4 regions of the Acidovorax sp. GW835-FHT14G06 genome follow, and region 2 is predicted to be linked to each of the others. Evidence: predicted binding sites of a transcription regulator. Region 2 holds the regulator's gene; each other region holds the start of a gene.
The links. The regulator LexA, encoded in region 2, represses DNA repair genes until DNA is damaged. The targets are predictions, from matches to a motif close to ACTGTATNNNNATACAGT.
Positions count from the first base shown of each region.

Region 1: the regulator LexA is predicted to act here: its motif matches at 2,176-2,193, upstream of AC1Q64_RS09000 (DNA topoisomerase IV subunit B).
Region 3: the regulator LexA is predicted to act here: its motif matches at 1,950-1,967, upstream of recA (recombinase RecA).
Region 4: the regulator LexA is predicted to act here: its motif matches at 2,425-2,442, upstream of AC1Q64_RS02580 (PA0069 family radical SAM protein).

Region 1 covers NZ_JBXAGA010000004.1:349,732-355,585, reverse strand. The annotation lists gene AC1Q64_RS09005 (lytic transglycosylase domain-containing protein) at 1-127, opposite strand, end outside; gene AC1Q64_RS09000 (DNA topoisomerase IV subunit B) at 161-2,143, opposite strand; gene AC1Q64_RS08995 (MFS transporter) at 2,301-3,518, shown strand; gene AC1Q64_RS08990 (hypothetical protein) at 3,536-3,691, shown strand; gene AC1Q64_RS08985 (class I SAM-dependent methyltransferase) at 3,772-4,326, shown strand; gene dapA (4-hydroxy-tetrahydrodipicolinate synthase) at 4,357-5,253, shown strand; gene bamC (NlpB/DapX family lipoprotein) at 5,301-5,854, shown strand, end outside.
Region 2 covers NZ_JBXAGA010000007.1:310,456-316,309, reverse strand. The annotation lists gene AC1Q64_RS14840 (branched-chain amino acid ABC transporter substrate-binding protein) at 1-524, shown strand, start outside; gene AC1Q64_RS14835 (D-2-hydroxyacid dehydrogenase family protein) at 650-1,657, opposite strand; gene lexA (transcriptional repressor LexA) at 2,724-3,398, opposite strand; gene AC1Q64_RS14825 (asparaginase) at 3,482-4,441, shown strand; gene AC1Q64_RS14820 (hypothetical protein) at 4,461-4,880, shown strand; gene AC1Q64_RS14815 (DUF6152 family protein) at 4,909-5,379, shown strand; gene adk (adenylate kinase) at 5,531-5,854, opposite strand, start outside.
Region 3 covers NZ_JBXAGA010000008.1:72,564-78,417, forward strand. The annotation lists gene AC1Q64_RS15470 (tripartite tricarboxylate transporter substrate binding protein BugE) at 1-349, opposite strand, end outside; gene AC1Q64_RS15475 (LysR substrate-binding domain-containing protein) at 457-1,404, shown strand; gene AC1Q64_RS15480 (MarR family winged helix-turn-helix transcriptional regulator) at 1,377-1,886, opposite strand; gene recA (recombinase RecA) at 2,027-3,103, shown strand; gene recX (recombination regulator RecX) at 3,187-3,645, shown strand; gene argC (N-acetyl-gamma-glutamyl-phosphate reductase) at 3,700-4,632, opposite strand; gene sucC (ADP-forming succinate--CoA ligase subunit beta) at 4,839-5,854, shown strand, end outside.
Region 4 covers NZ_JBXAGA010000002.1:27,928-33,781, reverse strand. The annotation lists gene AC1Q64_RS02585 (sodium-dependent bicarbonate transport family permease) at 1-1,037, shown strand, start outside; gene AC1Q64_RS02580 (PA0069 family radical SAM protein) at 1,131-2,390, opposite strand; gene AC1Q64_RS02575 (ammonium transporter) at 2,601-3,803, shown strand; gene AC1Q64_RS02570 (phospholipase D family protein) at 3,941-5,854, shown strand, end outside.

The DNA of each region.
Region 1 (5,854 bases), on a different contig from region 2:
CAAAGTGCGTCACGCCGCGCTCGTCCACATACGCCCACAGGTCTGCATGGGCAGTTTGCTGCAAAAAACAGAGCAAACAACCCAATAAGTACCAGCGCAAGCGGCCGACTTTTCGAAGTGATGTCATGACAAGCAGCGTGGGCGCCTGTGGCTCAGCCCGTCAGATATCGATCTCGACCGCATCGCCATGCAGCTCCATCAGCTCACGGCGCGCGGCGGCTTCGCCCTTGCCCATGAGCTTGGTGATGAGGCCTTCGGTGGCGGCAAAGTCCATGTCGCCCAGTTGCACGGGCAGCAGGCGGCGGGTGTCGGGGTTGAGCGTGGTTTCCCACAGTTGTTCCGCGTTCATCTCGCCCAAGCCCTTGAAGCGGCTGATCTGGCACTTCTCTTTTGGCACGCCGTCCTTGGCGCACTTGTCGAGGATGGCCGTGAGCTCGCCATCGTCCAGCGCATACATCTTGGCCGCAGGCTTCTTGCCGCGCGCGGGTACATCCACGCGGAACAGCGGTGGGCGCGCCACGTAGATGTGGCCGGTCTCGATGAGCTTGGGGAAGTGGCGGAAGAACAGCGTGAGCAACAGCACCTGGATGTGCGAGCCGTCCACGTCGGCATCTGACAGGATGCAGATCTTGCCGTAACGCAGGCCCGAGAGGTCGGGCGTGTCGTTGGGCCCATGCGGGTCCACGCCGATGGCCACCGAGATGTCGTGGATTTCGTTGTTGGCAAACAGGCGGTCGCGCTCCACCTCCCAGGTGTTGAGCACCTTGCCCCGCAGCGGAAGGATGGCCTGGCTTTCCTTGTCGCGGCCCATCTTGGCGCTGCCGCCGGCCGAGTCGCCCTCGACCAGGAAGACTTCGTTGTGTGCAATGTCCTTGCTTTCGCAATCGGTGAGCTTGCCCGGCAACACGGCCACGCCCGAGCCCTTGCGCTTTTCGACCTTCTGCCCTGCCTTTTGTCGGGTCTGCGCGGCCTTGATGGCCAGTTCGGCCAGCTTCTTGCCGTATTCAACGTGCTGGTTCAGCCACAGCTCCAGCGCGGGGCGTACAAAGCCGCTGACCAGGCGCACGGCGTCGCGCGAGTTCAGGCGTTCCTTGATCTGGCCCTGGAACTGCGGGTCGAGCACCTTGGCCGACAGCACATAGCTGGCGCGCGCAAACACGTCCTCGGGCAGCAGCTTGACGCCCTTGGGCAGCAGGCTGTGCAGTTCGATGAAGCTCTTGACCGCATTAAACAGGCCGTCGCGCAGGCCGCTCTCGTGCGTACCGCCCGCGCTGGTGGGGATCAGGTTGACATAGCTCTCGCGCATGGGCTGGCCGTCTTCGGTAAAGGCCACTGCCCAGGCCGCCCCTTCGCCCTCGGCAAAGCTCTCGTTGCCGCTGTCGGCAAAACCCTCGCCTTCAAACAGCGGGATGACCGGGTCGCCGGTGAGCGTTTGCATCAGGTAGTCGCGCAGGCCGCCCTTGTACTGCCAGGTCTGCGTGTCGCGGGTTTTTTCGTTGACGAGCTGTACCGTCACGCCGGGCATGAGCACGGCCTTGCTGCGCAGCAGGTGGGTCAGCTCGCCCATGGGCAAGGCGCTGGATTCGAAATACTTGGCGTCGGGCCACACGCGCACCGAGGTGCCTTGCTTGCGCTCACCGGCCTCCAGCGGGCGGGCCACCAGGGGCTCGACCACATCACCGGCCGCGAATACCAGCCGCGCGGCCTTGCCCTCGCGGTAGCTGGTGGCCTCCAGCCGGGTGGCCAGGGCGTTGGTGACCGACACGCCCACGCCATGCAGGCCGCCCGAGAAGCTGTAGGCCCCGCCCTTGCCCTTGTCGAACTTGCCGCCCGCGTGCAGGCGGGTGAATACCAGCTCGATCACCGGCGCGTTTTCCTCGGGGTGCAGGCCGAACGGGATACCACGGCCATCGTCCTCGACACTGACCGAGCCATCGGCATGCAAGGTGACGCGGATCTTCTTGCCGTAGCCGGCCAAGGCCTCGTCCGCAGCGTTGTCCAGCACCTCCTGGATGATGTGCAGGGGGTTGTCGGTGCGGGTGTACATGCCCGGGCGCTGCTTGACGGGCTCCAGGCCCTTGAGCACGCGGATTGAGCCTTCGGAGTATTCGCTCGCGGAAACGGAAGAGGGTTTGGCTGCCATGGGGCGGATTGTAGTGCGGCACCGCAGCAATAGCTGGATAAATAACCAGCTCTCCCAACCTCTGCGCCAACCTCGGTGTTCTTGCCGCCCCCACCGCCAACTGTATTGGTCGCAGGTGTATCAGCGCGTTTCACACAATCTGGCTACATTCCTGCGCATGCATATGAATCCTCCGAAACTATCCATGTTCCAGGTGCTGGCGTGCGGCGCGGCCGTCGTGACCCTGTCCATGGGCATCCGCCACGGGTTCGGGCTGTGGCTCCTGCCCATCACCCAGGAAATGGGCTGGACCCGCCAGTCGTTCGCACTGGCCATTGCCATCCAGAACCTGTCCTGGGGCCTGATCGGGATTTTTGCGGGCATGGTGGCCGACCGGTTCGGGGCCTTCCGCGTGTTGATCGGGGGGGCGGCCCTGTACGGCCTGGGACTGGCGGGCATGGCGCTGTCGCCCACGCCCACACTGTTTGCACTAACGGCCGGGGTGCTGATTGGTGCCGCACAGGCGGGCACCACCTATGCCGTGATCTATGGTGTGCTGGGGCGGCAGATTGCGCCCGAAAAACGCTCATGGGCCATGGGCGTGGCAGCGGCGGCGGGTTCGTTCGGGCAGTTTCTGATGGTGCCGGTCGAAGGCTGGCTGATTGCGGGCCTGGGCTGGCAGCAGGCCCTGCTGGCTCTGTCGATGGCCGTGCTGCTGATCGTGCCGCTGGCCTTTGGCCTGCGCGAGCCGGGCTTCAAGGGTGCAGCCCCGGCCAAGCGCGAGCAGACCATCATGCAGGCGCTGGGTGAGGCGTTCCGATACCCCAGCTTCAACCTGTTGATGGCGGGCTACTTTGTGTGCGGCTTCCAGGTGGTCTTCATTGGGGTGCACATGCCCAGCTACCTCAAGGACCATGGCCTGTCGCCGCAGGTGGCCAGCTATGCGCTGGCGCTGATCGGGCTGTTCAATGTGTTCGGCACCTACATCGCCGGCACGCTGGGCCAGCGCATGCCCAAGCGCCACATCCTTGCGTTCATCTACTTCGCCCGCGCGGTGGCGATCAGCATCTTTTTGCTGGTTCCACTGTCACCGCTGTCGGTGTACGTGTTCTCGGCGGTGATGGGCGCGCTGTGGCTGTCCACCGTGCCTCCGACCAACGCCACCATTGCCCAGATCTTTGGGGTGCAGCACCTGTCCATGCTGGGCGGCTTTGTGTTCTTCAGCCACCAGATCGGCAGCTTCCTGGGCGTCTGGCTGGGGGGCTATCTGTATGACGCCACCGGCAGCTACGATATCGTCTGGTACATCGCCATCGGCCTGGGCATTTTTGCCGGGCTGGTGAACCTGCCGGTCAAGGAAAGCCCGATCGCGCGCAACACCCCACAACCCGCCTGACACGTTGCCCCCACTGCATGAGCCACACCACCCCGCCCCGCAAACCCGCGCCCCGCGCCCTGCGCTGGCTGGGTGGTGCCGTGGCCGTGCTTCTGTGCCTGGTGGTGTTCGGCTTGTACACCGTGCCCGAGTTCATGGTGATGCTGGCCGACCAGATGTGGGCGTGTTTTTGACATGCCCAGCAGGCTTTTGAAGGTTTTTGGCAGCAGGCGCTAGTCAATCATGCTCCAGCAGCTATCATTTTTATAGTTCTATGCACGGTACGGAAGCCCCTTCGGAATGGGTGCGGCGCTGGAGCCACCTGATCGCCCCCCACAGCACCGTGCTGGACGTGGCCTGCGGTGCGGGCCGCCACCTGCGCTACCTGCGCGCACTGGGGCACAACATGGTGGGGGTGGACCGGTCGGCCGAGGCCATTACAGCCTGTGAGGGGCTGGGCGAGATGGTGCTGGCCGACATCGAGAACGGCCCCTGGCCTTTTGCAGGTCGCCAGTTTGGCGGCGTGGTTGTCACCAACTACCTATGGCGCCCACTGCTGCCCACCATTGTCGCCAGCGTGGCGGCGGGCGGGGTGCTGGTCTATGAAACGTTCGCCCAGGGTAACGAAACCGTGGGGCGCCCGGCAAGAGCGGAGTTCCTGCTGGCGCCCGGCGAACTGCTGCACGTGTGCAAGGACTTGCGCGTGGTGGCCTATGAGGACGGCTTCATCGACGAACCCGCGCGTTTCGTGCAACGTATCACGGCTGTACGGGAACTCCCGCAGGCGGGTGGACCCTCACGACATCTTTTGTCTACCGGGGCTAGTTAGAATGCCCTTTTACCGTTTACCACTGCGGACATGACCTCTTCTTCCGTGCCACTCACCGGCAGCATCGTCGCCCTCGTCACCCCCATGCATGAGGACGGTAGCGTGGACTACCCCACCTTGCGCAAACTGATCGACTGGCACATCGCCGAAGGCACCGACTGCATCGGCGTGGTGGGCACCACGGGCGAGTCCCCCACGGTGAACGTGGAAGAACACTGCGAAATCATCCGCGTGGCCGTAGAACAGGCCGCCAAGCGCGTGCCCATCATGGCCGGCTGCGGCGCCAACTCCACCGCCGAAGCCATCGAACTGGCCAAGTTCGCGCGCGGCGTGGGTGCCGACAGCCAGCTGCAGGTCGTGCCCTACTACAACAAGCCCACCCAAGAGGGCCAGTACCAGCATTTCAAGGCCATTGCAGAAGCCACGGGCGACCTGCCCATCGTGCTGTACAACGTGCCTGGCCGCTCGGTGGCCGATATGCAGCACGACACCGTGCTGCGCCTGGCCCAGGTGCCCGGCGTGATCGGCATCAAGGAAGCCACCGGCAACATCGAGCGTGCCCAGTGGCTCATCCGTGACGTCCCAAAAGGCTTTGGCGTGTACTCGGGCGACGACCCGACCGCAGTGGCCCTGATGCTGTGCGGTGGCCACGGCAACATCAGCGTGACGGCCAACGTGGCCCCGCGTCTGATGCACGAGCTGTGCGTGGCGGCACTGGCCGGCAACGTGCAACGCGCGATGCAGATCCAGTTCCAGCTGATGCCGGTGCACAAGCACCTGTTTGTCGAGGCCAACCCCATCCCGGTCAAGTGGGCCATGTCCCGCATGGGCCTGTGTGGTGGCACCATGCGCCTGCCCATGACGCCCCTGGCCAGCAGCAACGAGGCTGTGGTCGAGTCAGCGCTGCGCACCAGCGGCCTGATCTAGTACGGGCTCTGCGCCCGCTTCCCGAGACACTTCCCAAGGATTTCCGCGTGAAAGCTGCTACCACCCGCCTGAGCCTTCTGGCTCTTGTCATGGCCCTGTCCGCCTGCTCCACCAGCATTCTGGAGGGCGACAAGATCGACTACAAGAGCGCCGCCAAGGGCTCGTCGCTGGAAGTCCCCCCAGACCTCACCCAGCTGTCACGCGACTCACGCTACGCCATGCCAGGCGGCTCGGTGTCTGCCGCCGCCATGCAGGCCGGCCAAGCCGCACAGCCATCGGGCACGGCCAATGCAGCCGCACTGCAGCTGGGCGATGTGCGGATCGAGCGCGATGGCAGCCAGCGCTGGCTGGTGGTCAACCGCCCCGCCGACAAGCTGTGGGAACCCGTGCGTGACTTCTGGCAGGAAAGCGGCTTCACGCTGGCCCAGGCGGATGCGAATGTGGGCATCATGGAAACCGACTGGGCGGAGAACCGCGCCAAACTGCCCCAGGATTTCATCCGATCCACCATCGGCAAGCTGATGGAGTCCCTGTACTCGACCGGCGAGCGGGACAAGTTCCGCACCCGGCTGGAACGCAATGCCAACGGCAGCACCGAGAT
Region 2 (5,854 bases):
CGACCGACAAGGCCACGGACTTCATGGCTATCCTGACCGCCATCAAGGCCAAGAATCCTGATGCCGTGTTCTACGGCGGTATGGATCCTCAGGCTGGCCCCATGCTGCGTCAGATGGAACAACTGGGTATGGCTAACGTCAAGTACTTCGGTGGTGACGGCGTCTGCACGTCTGAAATCGCCAAGCTGGCTGCTGGTGCCAAGACCCTGGCTAACGTGATCTGTGCGGAAGGCGGCTCCTCGCTGGCCAAGATGCCCGGCGGTACGGCCTGGAAGGCCAAGTACGACGCCAAGTACCCTAACCAGTTCCAGGTTTACAGCCCCTACACCTACGACGCCACTTTCCTGCTGGTGGATGCTATGAAGCGCGCCAACTCCGTGGACCCCAAGGTGTACGTGAACGAACTCGCCAAGGCCAACTTCAAGGGCGTGACCTCCACCATCGCCTTCGAACCCAACGGCGAAATGAAGAACCCAGCAATCACGCTGTACGTCTACAAGGACGGCAAGAAGACACCTCTGTAATTGGAGTGTGGCTTCCCGCTGGAGGGCATTTCAGTGCCTTGCAGCCATCAAAAAAGGCTTCCCTCGGGAAGCCTTTTTGTTGTGCAGTACAGCCAAAGTGGTCAACGCTGCAACGGTCTGAGCAGCTAGCGCCGGACCTGCAGGGAACCTGGGTTCACGATGTTGGTGGGCGTGCCTTTGATGAAATTCACCACATTGTCGAAGGCCGCACCAAAGTAGAGCTCGTAGCTGTCCTGCTCCACGTATCCAATGTGTGGCGTGCAGATGCAGTTTTCCAGACGGAGCAGGGCGTGGCCTTGCAGGATGGGTTCGCTCTCGAATACGTCCACTGCCGCCAAGCCAGGGCGGCCGCGATTGAGGGCTGCGATCAGCGCGTCGGGCTCAATCAGTTCTGCACGTGATGTATTGACCAGCAGCGAGGTGGGCTTCATGCACGAGAGGTCTTCAAGCGAGATGATGCCGCGCGTTTCGTCGTTCAGGCGCAGGTGCAACGAGATCACGTCGCACTGCGAAAAAAACTCTTCGCGCGTGGCGGCGGCCTGGTATCCATCCGTCAGCGCTTGCGCGCGCGAGGCTTCACGCCCCCATACGCGCACGTTCATGCCAAACGCCCGTCCATAGCCTGCCACCAGTTGTCCGATGCGACCATAACCCCAGATACCCAGTGTTTTACCCCGCAGTACGCTGCCGACTCCGAAGTTGGGGGGCATGGATGCGGTCTTGAGACCGGACTGCTGCCAAGCGCCATGCTTGAGGTTGGAGATGTACTGGGGCAGGCGGCGCATGGAGGCCATCACCAGGGCCCAGGTCAGCTCGGCGGGAGCCACAGGGGAGCCGACCCCTTCTGCCACGGCGATCCCCCGCTCAGTACATGCCGCTACATCAATATGGCTCCCAATCTTGCCAGTTTGGGCGATGAGCTTGAGCCGCGGGAGTTTTTCAACCAGTTGGCGTGTGATCTGGGTCCGTTCGCGGATCAGCACAATGATGTCGGCGTCTTTGAGTCGCACCGAAAGCTGCCCCAGCCCTTTGACCGTGTTGGTGTACACCTTGGCGGTGTATGCGTCGAGCCGAGAGGCGCAATGCAGCTTGCGCACTGCATCCTGGTAATCGTCGAGGATCACAATATTCATGCCGACATTGTGCCTTGGCGAGCGCTGGGGAATGCCACAGGGGCCGTGCTGGGCATACCAAAGCCTGAGGTTTTTTGGTGACTGAGTGCTGCATGGGCCCCGTGGACGTACTTCTTGCACTGCGCGTGCACGGAAGTCCGGACTCAGAGAGTGCCATGCACCACGACTGCTGCAGCTCGGTGCTGATTTTTGGACCTGCCGGTGCCCCGGTGTTAGACGTTTGCGGATCGAGCACTGCCTGACAGTGCCGCAGTCTTGGTGCGCGGGGCGTAGAAGAGGGCTTGGCGCTCGTGCCGCCTGCTGCGCTCTGAGAATCAGGCCCGGAGCGCCTCGGATGCTGCCAGGCGGTCCAGCTCTGCGCACACATCGGCCATGCGGCCGGCAATTACCAAGCGGCAGGTGCCTGTGTCAGAGGCCCGGCGCAGCACCCTGGTGGATTGCGTTGGGCAGTTGTCTGCACCCACTGACGCCAAAAAGGCCTGTCGTTTGCTGCCGGCCATGTGTGTTGGCAGGAAGGAGCGGTGGGGGGCAGAGGGTCTGGTCGGGCTTTCCGGCGTTCGTACTGGAGGTTTGGCGGTAAAGGGCCAATTTCCGCGCAATGGACGTTGTGCCTGTGGCTCTGTGGAGTTGCTGGGAACCAGGGCTTGGGCTTCATCACTGCGGGAAGCCGATGCTGGGGAGTTGCCTGGCCTGGTACGTCTCATGCCGACTGGCTGTGCCAGCAGGTCCAGTCGGTCTTTGGGGGTACCGGCTGGGTTGGCAAGCAGCTTTTTAAGACTGCGAAGAGGGTTCTGCACAGCAGACAGGGTGAACAAAGCAATTCCCATGTGAAAACTCCGAAAGTCGGGGGTTGAACATAGGCAGGATTGCAAAGTGGTCGAACACCATCGCAGACAGACGCAGTGCGAGTTGATCCCTCGACAGTGCAGCCAGCTGCTCCGCCGATCTATCAAGCATTGCCTGAGAGGCCTTGGCATTCAACGGGACCTGCACCGCAGGGCTGGTGAATCGGTTGTACCCGTTCACCAAACGCCCGCCACCCACGGTGCGGCCCCAGGGGCACACGCTACATCAGCATGGTGTTGCGGATAAGTCCCACTGCCAGTCCTTCGATTTCGAAAGGCTCGCCGGGCTGCACCACGATCACGGGATAGTCGGGGTTCTCGGGCAGCAACTCGATGGCAGTAGCCGTGCGGCGAAGCCGCTTGACGGTGACGTCGTCACCCAGCCGGGCTACGATGATCTGGCCGTTGCGGGCTTCGCGGGTGGACTGAACGGCCAGCAAATCGCCATCCATGATGCCGGCGTCGCGCATGGACATGCCCCGCACCTTGAGCAAGTAGTCGGGCTTGTGTTGAAAGAGGCTGCTTTCCACGCTGTAGGTCTGGTCCACATGTTCCTGCGCGAGAATGGGCGACCCCGCAGCCACCCGACCTACCAGGGGCAAGACCAGCTGCGACAGACCCGGGATGGGCAGACTGAATTGGTTGCCACGGGCTGCGTTGATAGAGCGCACTGTGTCTCCGCGCAAGCGGATGCCGCGCGAGGTGCCGCTGACCAGCTCGATCACCCCTTTACGGGCCAGGGCCTGCAGGTGCTCTTCTGCCGCGTTGGCTGACTTGAAACCCAGCTCGGCCGCTATTTCTGCGCGGGTGGGAGGCGCGCCGGTGCGTGCGATGGCGGTCTGGATGAGATCCAGAATCTGCTGCTGGCGGGCGGTGAGTTTGGGGTTGTCGAGCATGGTGGTTTCCGGTGCAGGCGGTTACAGTGGCGAACAACTGTTTTTTAATCCAGTACCTGTATTTTTCATCAGTTTTTCGGAGTATGCAAGTGAGTGGGCAAAAAATTGTGGTTTTGGGCACCGGTGGCACGATCGCGGGCACCTCTGCACAGGCGGGGGACAACATCGGCTACACCGCGGCCCAGGTGGGGGTGGAGCAACTTCTGACGGCCGTGCCAGGCCTGCAGGCACTGGCAGGGGGCGCCTTGGCTGCTGAGCAGGTGGCGCAGATCGACAGCAAGGACATGGATTGCGAGGTGTGGCGCACGCTCGCTCTGCGGTGCGCGCACCATTTGAGCGACCCGGAGGTGAGAGGTGTGGTCATTACCCATGGCACAGACACCCTGGAAGAGACTGCGTGGTTTTTGCATGAGGTGCTGGATGCACGCAAACCCGTGGTGCTGACCTGCGCCATGCGGCCCGCCACAGCCCTGACACCCGATGGACCCCAGAACCTGCTGGACGCTGTGGCTACGGTGTTGGCACCGGGCGCAACGGGTGTGCTGGCCGCTGCTGCGGGTGAAGTGCATGGCGCCCGGCATGTGCAAAAAGTGCATCCCTATCGCGTCAATGCTTTCAGCTCGGGCGAGGCCGGTCCTTTGGGCTGGGTGGAAGAGGGCGTGGTCCGTTGGGCATTCAATAGCCCGGTAGCGCATGTCAATCATGCCGATAACGCTATCAATAATATAGTGAGCGCTGCTGCTTGGCCCTGGGTGGAAATCGTCATGAACCATGCAGGCGCGTCGGGCAGGGCGGTTGATGCTCTGGTGCGAGAGGGGGTGCAGGGCTTGGTGGTGGCGTGCACCGGCAATGGCACGATCCACCACGATCTGGAGGCTGCTCTGGTGCGAGCGCAGAAAGCCGGGGTGCGGGTGGTGCGCTCCACCCGCTGCGCCGAGGGACAGGTACTACCCAAGCCGGGTGATGCGCTGCCTGCCTCGCAAGGCCTGTCGCCAGTCAAGGCGCGGGTTGCACTGATGCTTGATTTGCTGCGGGCGGATTGATCGAAAAGGACTGCCAGCCGTGTTCGCAGCACTCAAGACACACGCCTGGGCTTATCCCGCGCTCGAAGTCGTCCACATCGTGGGCATTGCGCTGTTGCTGGGCAATCTGGTGTTGCTGGAGTTGCGGGTGTTTGGGCGCGGTGCGGCCTTGCCGGTGAAAGACCTCGCTCGGCTGAGTCTGACTCTGGCCGTGTGTGGCTTTGGATTGGCGGCAGCATCGGGTCTGTTGATGTTTGCCACCCAGCCATCGGAGTTGCTCAGCAACCGCGCCTTCACCTTGAAAATGCTGTTGTTAATGCTTGCGGGCTGTAATGCGGCGTGGTTCCATGCACGTGATTCCCTCACGCGCCTGGACGGGCTGGCCCGCCTTCAGATGCTGGCATCCACCATGGTGTGGCTGGCGGTGGTGGCTTGTGGCCGCTGGATTGCGTATCTTTGAGATCGCCCCCTTTTCATCAGGAGTCTGTATGAGCCTGCAACGTCGCCATGTGCTGATCGCCGCCAGTGCCTTGCCTTTGGGGGTGCACGCCCACCATGGCTGGAGCAGTTTCGATGCAGACCGACCGCTGTATCTGGAGGGCGCAGTGCGCAAAGTGCGCTGGCAAAACCCGCACGCAGAGCTGGAGCTGGAACTGCCCGCAGCGCTCCGGTTGCCAGCGGACCTTGCGCAACGCGCCATCCCCGCGCAGACAGCGCCCGTGGATGGCCGCGCGCTGCTGGCCAAAACGGTGCTGCCGACCCGCAAGGACCGCGTCTGGGAAATTGAGCTGGCGCCGCTGACCCGCATGCAGGCGTGGCAGGTGCCAGAGATCAAGCCAGGCACCGCCGTATCAGTCGTGGGTTTTGGCCTGCGGGACGAAAAGGGCGAGGCGGTACTGCGTGCCGAGTACCTGTTTGTGGACGGCAAAGCCTACGGCCTGCGGTCCAGTCCTGCCTGAGTCAAAGCACACGCCCGCGACAGGCGGCTGTCGCGGCTGCCTTGCTTCAAGGCGGCCCATGAAAAAAGCGACGCCCTGGTGCGGTGCGTCGCTTTGATGGGGCTTGACCGCCCAATGTGTGTCAGGTGGTTTTTGCTCCTGATTCAATGTATCAGCTGGCCAGCGCCTGCAGCGCGCGTGCGGTGATCTCGTCCACACTGCCGGTGCCGCTGATGGCGCGGTACTTGGGCGCTACAGCGGGTTCATCCTTGGCCCAGTTGCTGTAGTAATCCACCAAAGGGCGCGTCTGGTCGCTGTAGACCTGCAGGCGCTTCTTGACGGTTTCTTCCTTGTCGTCTTCGCGCTGGATCAGTTCTTCGCCGGTCAGGTCGTCCTTGCCTTCCACCTTGGGGGGGTTGAACTTGACGTGGTAAGTGCGGCCGCTGGCGGGGTGCGAGCGGCGGCCGCTCATGCGCTCAATGATGGCGTCAAAGGG
Region 3 (5,854 bases), on a different contig from region 2:
CGGTCACGCCGATGAAGTCCTTGGTCGGGTGGTAGGGCAGCTTGGTGTACACGGCGGGGTTCACGCCGTGGGTGGACAGCGTGGCCACGCCTATGGTGAGGCCGTCTGCCGGCGCGCGGGCCACTTCGGCCATGCCGATGGAGCCGCCTGCGCCGCCCCGGTTTTCCAGCACCACGGGCTGCTTGAGGATGCGGGCCAGCGACTCTTGCAGGCTGCGGGCCGTGATGTCCGTAGCGCCCCCGGGTGGGAACGGAACAATGATGCGCAAAGGCTTGCCCTCTTGCGCCAAAGACATTCCGGGAGCGAAAGAGACGGCAGCCAGCGCTGAGAGCAGATGACGGCGTTGCATGGGCGTTTCTCCTATGAGTTGCATTGAGGTTAAAGGATTCAATGCGCTCTACCAAGCAATGGATATGCCTGATAACATTCCCATTTGGAATGATTTGATGACTTAGCATGTCCTCTTTGCGTCGCCTTTCTCCCCCCCTTCACTTGCTGCGGGCGTTTTCCACGGTGACGCGGTTCGGCGGTGTCTCCCGCGCGGCCGAGGCCCTGCACCTCACCCAAAGTGCGGTCAGCAAGCAGATCAAGGAACTGGAGACCTGGATCGGCGTGCCGCTGTTCGAGCGCAGCCGCAAGCGCCTGGCGCTCACCCCCGCCGGCGAGCGCTACGAAAAGGCCGTGCGCGGCGTGCTGGCGCAGCTGGAGGCTGCCACGCTGGAGCTGATCACCAGCGATGACGGTGGGGGGGCGCTGCACCTGTCCAGCCTGCCGACGTTTGCGGCCAAATGGCTCATCCCACGCCTGCCGCAGTTCCAGCAACAGCACCCGCAAATCACGCTGCACTTTGTGCCCTATGTGCATAGCTACGACTTCACCCGCCCCGAGCTGGACTGCGCCATCCTGTTCGGCGACGGCCACTGGCCCGGTGCGCACGCCCACCACATCACGGGCAACGAGGTGGCGCTGATCGCCCCCCGCACCAAGGTGGCCGACTGGCCCATCCACACCCCGCGCGATGTGGCCCGCTACACGCTGCTGCGCCACGTGACCGTGCCCGAGGGCTGGCTGCGCTGGAGCGAGACGCATGGGGTGGAGGGCCTCATCGACCCGCTGGCCGGGCCGCAGTTCGACCAGTTCCAGACCATGATCCGCGCCGTGATGGCGGGCATGGGCCTGGCGTTGGTGCCGCGCTGCCTGGTGCAGGATGAAATCACGGCAGGCCTGGTGCGCGAGCCTCTGCCCGATGCCGACCTGCGCGGCGGTTACCGGAGTGATGTGGGCTACTGGTTCTGCTACCCCGAAGGCCGCACGCAGCTGCACGCGCTGCAGTGCTTCAGGGAATGGCTGCTGGCGTGCGCCGAGCCAATGGGGGCTCAGGCACCCGTATCGCCGCCCGCATAGGCCTCCAGCCCAATGGCCACCACGGTGGCCACGTCTTGGCCCACCTCGGCGCGGAACTCCGCCTCGGCCTGCGCCACTGCATCCCGGAACGCTTGCAGCCACGCCAGGCCGGTGGGCGTGAAGCACACGCGGCGCGCCCGCGCATCCAGCGGGTCGGCCTGGCGCGTGACCAGCCCCCATGCCTCGCACTGGTCCACCAGGTTGGCCATGGCCTGCTTGGTCATGCCCGCGCGCTGGGCCAGGTCGGTCAACCGGTCGCCCTGCAAGGCCAGGTGCCGGGTGATGTGCACGTGTGCAGCCGTCACCTGGTCGCGTGCCGCCAGGTTGGACAGCGCCAGCGGCACCTCCACATTGCGCGCCATGAGCTGCAGTACCCGCGCGTCGAAGCGACGCAGGGCGCTGCCCATCCGGCGGCCTAGGTGGGTTTGGCGCCAGCGGTCATCCGGCCCCGGGGCGGGTGCGGCAGGAGAAAAATTGGTCATGCGGCATTGTCAGGCAAACTGACTAAAAATCGCTTTATCTGGATTTCATTGCTCGCATAAACTACTGTTCAAGCATCCAGCCTGTGATTAACCGCAGAGCGATGCAAGCATCCAACCTGTTGTTTTTCAAGGAGTTTCTCATGGACGTCGCAGTCAAAGGCACCAACCCCGCATTGCCCGTGAACACCGAAAAGGCCAAGGCCCTGGCCGCCGCGCTCGCCCAGATCGAGAAGCAGTTTGGCAAGGGCACGATCATGCGCCTGGGTGAAGGCGAGGTGATCGAGGACATCCAGGTCGTCTCCACCGGCTCGCTGGGCCTGGACATTGCGCTGGGCGTGGGTGGCCTGCCCCGTGGCCGCGTGGTCGAGATCTACGGCCCGGAATCGTCGGGCAAGACCACGCTCACGCTGCAGGTGATCGCCGAGATGCAAAAGCTGGGCGGCACCTGCGCGTTTGTGGATGCCGAACATGCGCTGGATGTGCAGTACGCCCAGAAACTGGGTGTGCAGCTGTCCGACCTGCTGATCAGCCAGCCCGACACCGGCGAGCAGGCGCTGGAGATTGTGGACAGCCTGGTGCGATCGGGTGCCGTGGACCTGATCGTGGTGGACTCGGTCGCCGCGCTCACGCCCAAGGCCGAAATCGAAGGCGAAATGGGCGACGCGCTGCCCGGCCTGCAGGCCCGCCTGATGAGCCAGGCGCTGCGCAAGCTCACCGCCACCATCAAGAAGACCAACTGCATGGTCATCTTCATCAACCAGATCCGCATGAAGATCGGCGTGATGTTCGGCTCGCCCGAAACCACCACCGGTGGCAATGCGCTCAAGTTCTACGCCTCGGTGCGCCTCGACATCCGCCGCACCGGCACCATCAAGAAGGGTGACGAAGCCATCGGCAACGAGACCAAGGTCAAGGTGGTCAAGAACAAGGTGAGCCCGCCCTTCAAGACGGCCGAGTTCGACATCCTGTTCGGCGAGGGCATCAGCCGCGAGGGCGAGATCATCGATATGGGTGTGACGGCCAAGATCGTGGAAAAGAGCGGTGCCTGGTACGCCTACAACGGCGAAAAGATTGGTCAGGGCCGTGACAACGCCCGCGAGTTCCTGCGCGAGAATCCCGACCTCGCCCGTGAAATTGAAAACAAGGTGCGCGAAGGCCTGGGCATTGCGCTGCTGCCTGGCGCACTGCAGGCCCCAGCAGTGGCTGCAGACGAGTGATTTTCGGTTCTGAAGGCAAATAGCCTGCAGGTGCACATTTCATATGCGCTTGCAGCTATTAAAACTATAGCTTTGGATCAGTCATGGGATTCACTGCGCTCTCGCTCAAAGGCCGTGCGCTGCGGCTGCTGAGCCAGCGGGAGCATTCGCGCGCCGAGCTGCAGCGCAAGCTTGCGCCCCATGTGCAGGAGGGCGAAGACCTGGCTGCGGTGCTGGACGACCTGCAGGCCAAGGACTTCATCAGCGAGGCGCGCGTGGTGGAGTCGGTGTTGCACCGGCGCGCTGGGCGCCTGGGTGCGGCGCGCATCCGGCAAGAGCTGCAGTCCAAGGGGTTGGGGGCAGAGGCCGTGCAGCAAGCAGTGGCCCAGTTGCAAGGCAGCGAGCTGGAGCGTGCCCGCGAGGTGTGGCGCCGCAAGTTTGGCGAGCCCGCCGCAGATCCACAAACCCGCGCCAAACACATGCGGTTTTTGCTGGTGCGGGGGTTCTCAGGCGATGTGGTGCGGCGCGCGGTGCTGGGCGCCGACGAGTCTGACGAGGGCTGAGCGCACCACCAGCAAGCGGGGCATCGGCCCCGCTTGGTGACGCCCCTTGAATGGCTACAGGCCCAGCATCAATTGCAGGTTCTGCACTGCAGCGCCACTGGCGCCCTTGCCCAGGTTGTCCAGACGCGCAATGACCACGGCCTGCCGGTACTGCTCGTTGGCAAACACGCGCAGCTCCAGCTTGTTGGTGTCGGTCAGCGTGTCGGCCGCCAGCTTCAAATCGTCGGTGGGCGGCAGCACGCTGACCCACTGCTCGGGCGTGTTGGTGCGGCTGTAGTGACCCGCCAGCGCGTCGTGCAGGTCGCTGGCCTTGGGGGCTCCGGGCAACAGGTCCAGGTGGAGCGGCATCTGCACCAGCATGCCCTGGCGGAAGTTGCCCACCGCAGGGATGAACACCGGGCGGCGTGTGAGCCCTGTGTAGCGCAAGATTTCGGGGATGTGCTTGTGCGTCAGGCCCAGGGCATAGGCTTCATACGGCGCTGCAGTGCCTGCCTCGTAGGCTTCGATCATGGTGCGGCCGCCGCCGGAGTAGCCCGAGACCGAGGGCAGGCTCAATGGGTAGTCCGCAGGAATCAGGCCCGCATCGACCAGCGGGCGCAGCATGGCGATGGCACCGGTGGCGTAGCAGCCGGGGTTGGACACGCGCGTGGCGTCGCGCACCGCTTGCGTCTGCGACGCTGCAAGTTCTGGAAACCCGTACACCCAGCCATCGGCCGTGCGGTGGGCTGTGCTGGCGTCGATCACCTTGACCTTGCGGCCAGAGGTGCGCTCGATCTCGTCCACCATGGCCACGGTGTCACGTGCTGCGTCGTCGTGCAGGCACAGCACCACCAGATCCACACCGGCGATCAGGTCGCGCTTGGCGGCCGGGTCTTTGCGCAACTCGGGCGCAATGCTGACCAGCTCGATCTGCGGCATGGCCTGCAGGCGCTCGCGGATCTGCAGGCCCGTGGTACCGGCTTCGCCATCAATAAAGACTTTGGACATGGAGGTGCTCCTGCAAAAAGGTGGCAGCGTCTGCCGGATAGAAAAGGGGAGATGGGAAGGCTATCAGGCCAGCCCAGGGTGTAAGTTAGGCACAAGGATGGTGCGTTGCAGCATGATACAGTCGCGGGTTGCCATGTCCCAAGCCCGCGGCCAGACATCTGTTCATGGTAAACGGGTAACTACCACCCTTCCCTGAGAGAGACCTCATGAAGATTCACGAATACCAAGGCAAGGAAATCTTGCGCAATTTTGGTGTGCCCGTTCCGCGTGGCATTCCCGCATTCACGGTGCAAGAAGCCGTGGAAGCAGCCCAGAAGCTCGGCGGCCCCGTGTGGGTGGTCAAGGCCCAAATCCACGCCGGTGGCCGTGGCAAGGGCGGCGGCGTGAAGGTTGCCAAGACCATTGACGACGTGAAAGCACGCGCCAGCGAAATCCTGGGCATGCAGCTGGTCACGCACCAGACTGGCGCTGAGGGCCAGAAGGTCCGCCGCCTGTACATTGAAGACGGCGCCGACATCAAGAACGAACTGTATGTGTCGCTGGTCACCGACCGCGCCACGCAGAAGGTCGCCCTGATCGCTTCGAGCGAAGGCGGCATGGACATCGAGGAAGTGGCCCACTCCACGCCCGAGAAGATCATCACCGAGATGATCGACCCGCTGACCGGCATCACCGAAGCGCAGAGCCGCAAGGTGGCAGCAGCCATCGGCCTGACCGGCGCTTCCATCGATCAGGCCGTGGACATCTTCGCCAAGATCTACAAGTGCTACATGGACACCGACGCGTCGCTGGTGGAAATCAACCCCCTGAACTGCGACTCCAAGGGCAACCTGATGGCCCTGGACGCAAAGTTCAACTTTGACGCCAACGCCCTGTTCCGCCACCCAGAAATCGTGGCCTTCCGCGATCTGGACGAAGAAGATCCGGCCGAAGTGGAAGCCTCCAAGTTCGATCTGGCCTACATCAGCCTCGATGGCAACATCGGCTGCCTGGTGAACGGCGCGGGCCTGGCCATGGCCACCATGGACACCATCAAGCTGTTCGGCGGCGAGCCAGCCAACTTCCTGGACGTGGGCGGCGGTGCTACCCCCGAGAAGGTGACTGAAGCCTTCAAGATCATGCTGAAGAACCCCAAGGTCGAAGGCATTCTGGTCAACATCTTCGGCGGCATCATGAAGTGCGACACCATCGCCACCGGCGTGATCACCGCTTGCAAGGCCGT
Region 4 (5,854 bases), on a different contig from region 2:
TTGCCCTGGGGGTGTTTGCGGGCCTGGTCCGATCCAATCTGGAGATGCCGGCGGCGATCTCGAAGTTCTTGTCCATCTACCTGCTGATGGCGCTGGGCCTCAAGGGCGGGTTTGCCTTGGCGGCTTCAGGCCTGACACCCAGTGTGGCCAGCAGTCTGGGGCTGGCGGTGCTCCTGGCCGTGGTGGTGCCGCTGGTGGGCTATGCGCTGCTACGGCGGGTGCTGTCGGGCTTTAACGCAGCGGCGGTCGCAGCCACCTACGGGTCGGTCAGCGCGGTGACCTTTGTGACGGCCACACAGTACCTGGAGTCACAGCACATTGCCTACGGCGGCTACATGGCGGCAGCCATGGCGCTGATGGAGTCGCCCGCCATCATCCTGGCGGTGATGCTGGCCAATGCGATGCGGCAGCGGCAGTCGGTGGCAGTCACCACATCAAGCACCCTCCTGCGCGTGCAACCCGTGGTGGCCATGGCGTCGGCAGGTGGGCCCTCACTGGATGGAGGCAGCACAGGCGGCGCACCTGGCAAGCCAGGGCCCCACCTGTCGGTGGGCAAGATCCTGCACGAGTCGTTCACCGACGGCACCCAGTTGCTGCTGCTGGGCGCCATGGTGATCGGCATGGTGACTGGCGATGCCGGCAAGGCGGCGATGCAACCGTTCTCGGGCGATCTGTTCAAGGGCATGCTGTGCCTGTTCTTGCTGGACATGGGCCTGTCCACCGCGCGCAACCTGCCTGCAGTGCGCAAGCAATCGCCGTGGCTGCTGGCCTATGCGGTGCTGGGGCCGCTGACGCATGCCAGCCTGGCCCTGGCGCTGGCCTGGCTGCTGCAGGTGCCCACGGGGGATGCAGTGCTGCTCATGGTGCTGGCTGCCAGCGCGTCGTACATCGCGGTGCCTGCTGTAGTGCGCTATGCCATCCCCGAAGCCGACCCGTCGCTGTACGTTAGCCTCTCGCTGGGGGTGACGTTTCCGTTGAACATCCTGGTGGGCATTCCGCTGTACACGCAGGTGGTGCAGCGGGTGTGGGGGGGCTGACGAGGCAACGCACTACGGGTAGGGGCGCTCGGTGCGCGGTGCGCGGTGCACGGTGCACGGGTACGGGAACGGGAACGGGAACGGGAACGGGATCTAGAAGAGGCTGCCCTGCCCTTTCAGCAGCCCCGGCCTGAACTGCCCAAGGTCCAGCCCCTCGCGCTCCCGGTTGAGCCCCAGGCGGCGGCAGGTGTTGGCAAAGCGCTGGCGCAGCAAATCTGCCCAGAGCCCGCTGCCCTTCATGCGGGTGGCGAAGTCGCTGTCATAGGTCTTGCCTGCCGCGCGCTGGGCCCCGGTCAGGTGGTGCAGGTCTTGCACCCGGGCCATGACGCGTGACGCGCGCTGCGGGTAGTGCACGGCGAGCCACTCTCGAAACAACGCATCCAGCTCCCACGGCAGGCGCAGCACGGTGTAGAACGCGGTGCGCGCACCGGCGTCGCGTGCGGCCTCCAGCACGTGCTCCATATCTTCGGTGATGAACGGGATCTGGGGCGCCACGCTCACGCCCACAGGCACGCCGGCGTCGGCCAATGCGCGGATGGTCCGCAGCCGCCGGTGGGGTGCTGCAGCGCGCGGCTCCATGCGGCGGGCCAACACTGCATCAAGCGTAGTGATCGTGACGTATACAGCCGCCAGACGCTGCTCCGCCAGCGGAGTGAGCAGGTCGAGGTCGCGCTCCACGCCACTGGATTTGGTGATCAGCGAAAACGGGTGGCGAGCCTCCCGCATCACCTCGATCACGCTGCGCGTGAGTTTCAGGTCGCGCTCTACGGGTTGGTAGCAGTCGGTGGCGGAGCCGATGTTGAGCAAGCGCGGCACGTAACGCGGCTGCGCAAGCTCTTGACGCAAAACCTGCGCAATATTGTGCTTGGCCACGATCTGCGTCTCAAAGTCGAGCCCGGGCGAAAAATTGAGGTAGCTGTGCGTGGGCCGCGCATAGCAGTAGATGCAGCCGTGCTCGCAACCCCGGTAGGGGTTGACCGAGAGTTCAAAAAAGATGTCTGGCGAGTCGTTAGCACACAGGGCGCTGTGCGCCGTCTCAAAATGCACGCGGGTGGCGGGCGAGGGGCTGACGCAGGCGCCTTCGTCGTTCTCGCCCCATCCATCGCCCTCTCCAGCACCCATGACGTTCGGGCCGTCATCCCACGCCGTCCCCGTGCCGCCATGCCCCAGGCCCTCTGCCCTGCCAAGGCGCTGCGGGTGACTCCACCCATCATCCGCACGTTCGCGCTGGTCTTTGGCAAACCGGTGCGCCATGGCCGTGGCGGCACCGCGCCCACGGATGGCCTGCAGCGGGACGCGGATATCCTGCGGCTGTACGGGCAAATCATCGTCGGGGGCGGGAGGTGGGCTCATGGCGAGCAGGAGATGGAGTGGGATGTGCAGTAAAACTGTTTATTTATACAGTATTTATCCACCGCCGACAAACCGTCCCTCCTACCAAGCCCCAACTCGGTGCAAAACATTGCACCAACTCTTGGCGCGCTTCTTGCTTCATCTTGGTGCAAATCTGTGGCGTCTCATGAAAACGCACCAGAGTCGATCAATCACTATCGCGAGGACGTTATGGAAGCACTCAAACAGGGCACAGATGCCTTGTTCATCTTGCTCGGGGCGATCATGGTGTTGGCCATGCACGCCGGGTTTGCGTTTTTAGAGCTAGGCACAGTCCGCAAAAAGAACCAGGTAAATGCACTGGTCAAGATCCTGGTGGACTTCTCGGTGTCCACCGTGGTGTATTTTGTGGTCGGTTACACCGTGGCCTACGGCACGCATTTCTTCATCGGGGCTGAGTCGCTGGTGCAACAAAGCGGCTATGCGCTGGTCAAGTTCTTCTTCTTGCTCACGTTCGCGGCAGCCATTCCGGCCATTGTGTCGGGCGGCATTGCGGAGCGCGCCAAGTTTTGGCCGCAACTGATCGCAACGGCAGTCATTGTGGGCTTTGTGTACCCGTTTTTTGAGGGTATTGCCTGGAACCAGCATTTTGGCGTGCAGGCCTGGATCAAGGCGCTGACGGGCGAAGAGTTCCACGACTTTGCGGGTTCGGTGGTGGTGCATGCCATGGGTGGCTGGATTGCGTTGCCGGCCGTGGTACTGCTGGGCTCGCGCGCCAACCGCTACCGGAAGGACGGTGCAATCTCGGCCCACCCCCCGTCGAACATCCCGTTTCTGGCGCTGGGCGCCTGGGTGCTGGTGGTGGGCTGGTTCGGCTTCAATGTGATGAGCGCGCAGACCGTGGACAAGCTCTCGGGCCTGGTCGCTGTGAACTCGCTGATGGCCATGGTGGGCGGCACGCTGGCCGCCCTGGTGCTGGGCAAGAACGACCCAGGCTTTGTTCACAACGGCCCGCTGGCGGGCCTGGTGGCGGTGTGTGCGGGATCGGACCTCATGCACCCAATGGGTGCGCTGGTGGTGGGCGCAGTGGCCGGAACCATCTTTGTGCTGATGTTCACCCTGACGCAGAACAAATGGAAGATCGACGATGTGCTGGGCGTGTGGCCGCTGCACGGGCTGTGCGGCACCTGGGGCGGCCTGGCTGCGGGCATCTTTGGCAGCAAGGCACTGGGGGGGCTGGGCGGGGTCAGCCTGTCGGCCCAGCTCATCGGCACAGGCCTGGGCGTGGTGTGGGCCCTGGTGGGGGGTGTGGTGGTGTACGGCATCCTCAAGCAGACGGTGGGCATCCGGCTGACACAGGAAGAAGAGTTTGACGGTGCTGACCTGAGCATTCACAAGATCAGTGCCACGCCTGACCGCGAAGTGAGCTGGTAGCCAGCCAAACCGGCGATGGCCTGGGCCCAGGACCGGGCCTAGGCCATCGCCTTGGCGCGCTGTCCGACATCGCATTGGCTGGAGCGCGGCTATACCTTAGCCCTGCGCCCCAACGGCTCCACGGTCACAATCGCGCCATGCTTTCTTTGCCCTCCCCGCTTCCCACCCTGCCCCAGCGGGCCAGCCCCGGCTGGCTGGGCATGGCACTGGTGGTGATTGCCATGGCCCTTGCAGGCTGCGCGGGCCTGCCCAAGGATGTGGACCGCCCGGTGTCGGCAGCCTGGGCGGCCCCTGGCGATACCCCCCTGGGCCAGCTGGTGGCAGCACGCAGGGCCGCCGATGGGGCGCGGCACGCTTCGGGGTTTGCTCTGCTCAGTGGCCCGCAAGCCGCCTACAGCAGCCGACTGGCACTGGTGGATGCCGCCCAGAAAACCCTGGACCTGCAGTACTACGCAATCCACGCAGACGCCAGCAGCGAACGCCTGCTGCTCAGCGTAGTGACAGCAGCCCAGCGCGGCGTGCGCGTGCGCGTGCTGCTGGACGACTTCCACAGCACCGGGCGTGATGCGCAGGTGATGAGGCTGGCGTTTGTGCCCAACATCGAAATGCGCATGTTCAACCCCCTCACGGGCGCAAGGGGGTCGCCCATCGGCCGCATGCTGGGCCTGCTGGGCGACTTCTCGCGCGTGCAGCAGCGCATGCACAACAAGCTTTTCATTGCCGACAACGCCATGGCCGTGACGGGGGGCCGCAACCTGGGCGACGCCTATTTCGGCAATGCCGACTCGGGCAACTTTGTGGACCTGGACGTGCTGGCTGCAGGTCCCATCGTGCGGGACCTGTCGCGCAGCTTTGACAACTACTGGAACAACGAGCGCGCCTACCCCGTGCAGTCGCTCATCACCCAAAGCGAGCTTGACCACCTGCGCGACAGCATCCGCGCGGCAGACGCGGGGCGGCGAAGCCGCGTTGTCGGCCAGGGCGGCACCACGGCCCCCGACCGCCTGCCGCCCGACATGGGGCCAGGCACTACCGCAGCGCAGCGCGCACGGATCTGGAACTACGAGCCCATGGACCTGGAGCGCACCCCGTTCGTCTGGGCTGCAGCGGCGGTGCTGGTGGACCAGCCTGCCAAGATCCCGGCCGACAGCGCTGGCGCAGGCAACGGGGCCGCGCCGGCCTTGGCACCTCCGTCGCCTGGTCCAGGCACCGGCGCCGCTGCAGGGGCGAGCAGTGGCCCAAAGGCCGCTGCCGCAGCCTTGGTATCGGGCTCCCGCACGGTACCAGCGGCCGACAGCGCCGCTGGCGCCCTACCCCGCGTGCTGCCGGTGGCTGACAGCACCGCCACAGCCGCCAACGGCGCACCACCAGACAGCCCCCGCGCAAGCCCCGAAGCCAGCGAGGCCCAAACCGACACCGTGGTGGACGGGCTGCTGCAGCTGATGGGCCAGGCGCGGCGCGACCTGCTCATCATTTCGCCCTACTTTGTGCCGGGGCCGGATATGGAGGCCGCCTTTGCCGCAGCACGGGCTCGCGGCGTGCGGGTGCGGGTGCTGACCAACTCGCTGGCCTCCAACGACGCGCCCATTGCCCATGCGGGCTACGCGCGCCACCGGCCGCTGCTGCTCGGCATGGGAGTGGAGTTGTACGAGATGCACAGCGAACTGCCGGGTGTGCTGCGCGGCGCCTTGGGAGCATCGGGCAGCATGGGCGGCAGCGCGGGTGCCATGGGTTCACAAGGCAGCTCGCGCGCCATGCTGCATTCCAAGCTGCTGATCGTGGACGGCCGCCTGCTGGCGGTGGGGTCGATGAACCTGGACATGCGCTCTCAGCGGCAGAACACCGAGGTGGCGCTGCTGATTCGCAGTACCGAACTGTCGCGCCGCGCCACCGCACAGATTGAGACAGCGCTGAAAGAAGCCGCCTGGCAGGTGCAGGCCACTGATCAGGGCTTGCGCTGGCGCGCCCCCGAGGGCAGCGGGCTGCCCGATGCCACCACCGAGCCCGATGCCAGCGCCCCGCTGCGGCTGATGCTGCAGCTGCTGGGGCCC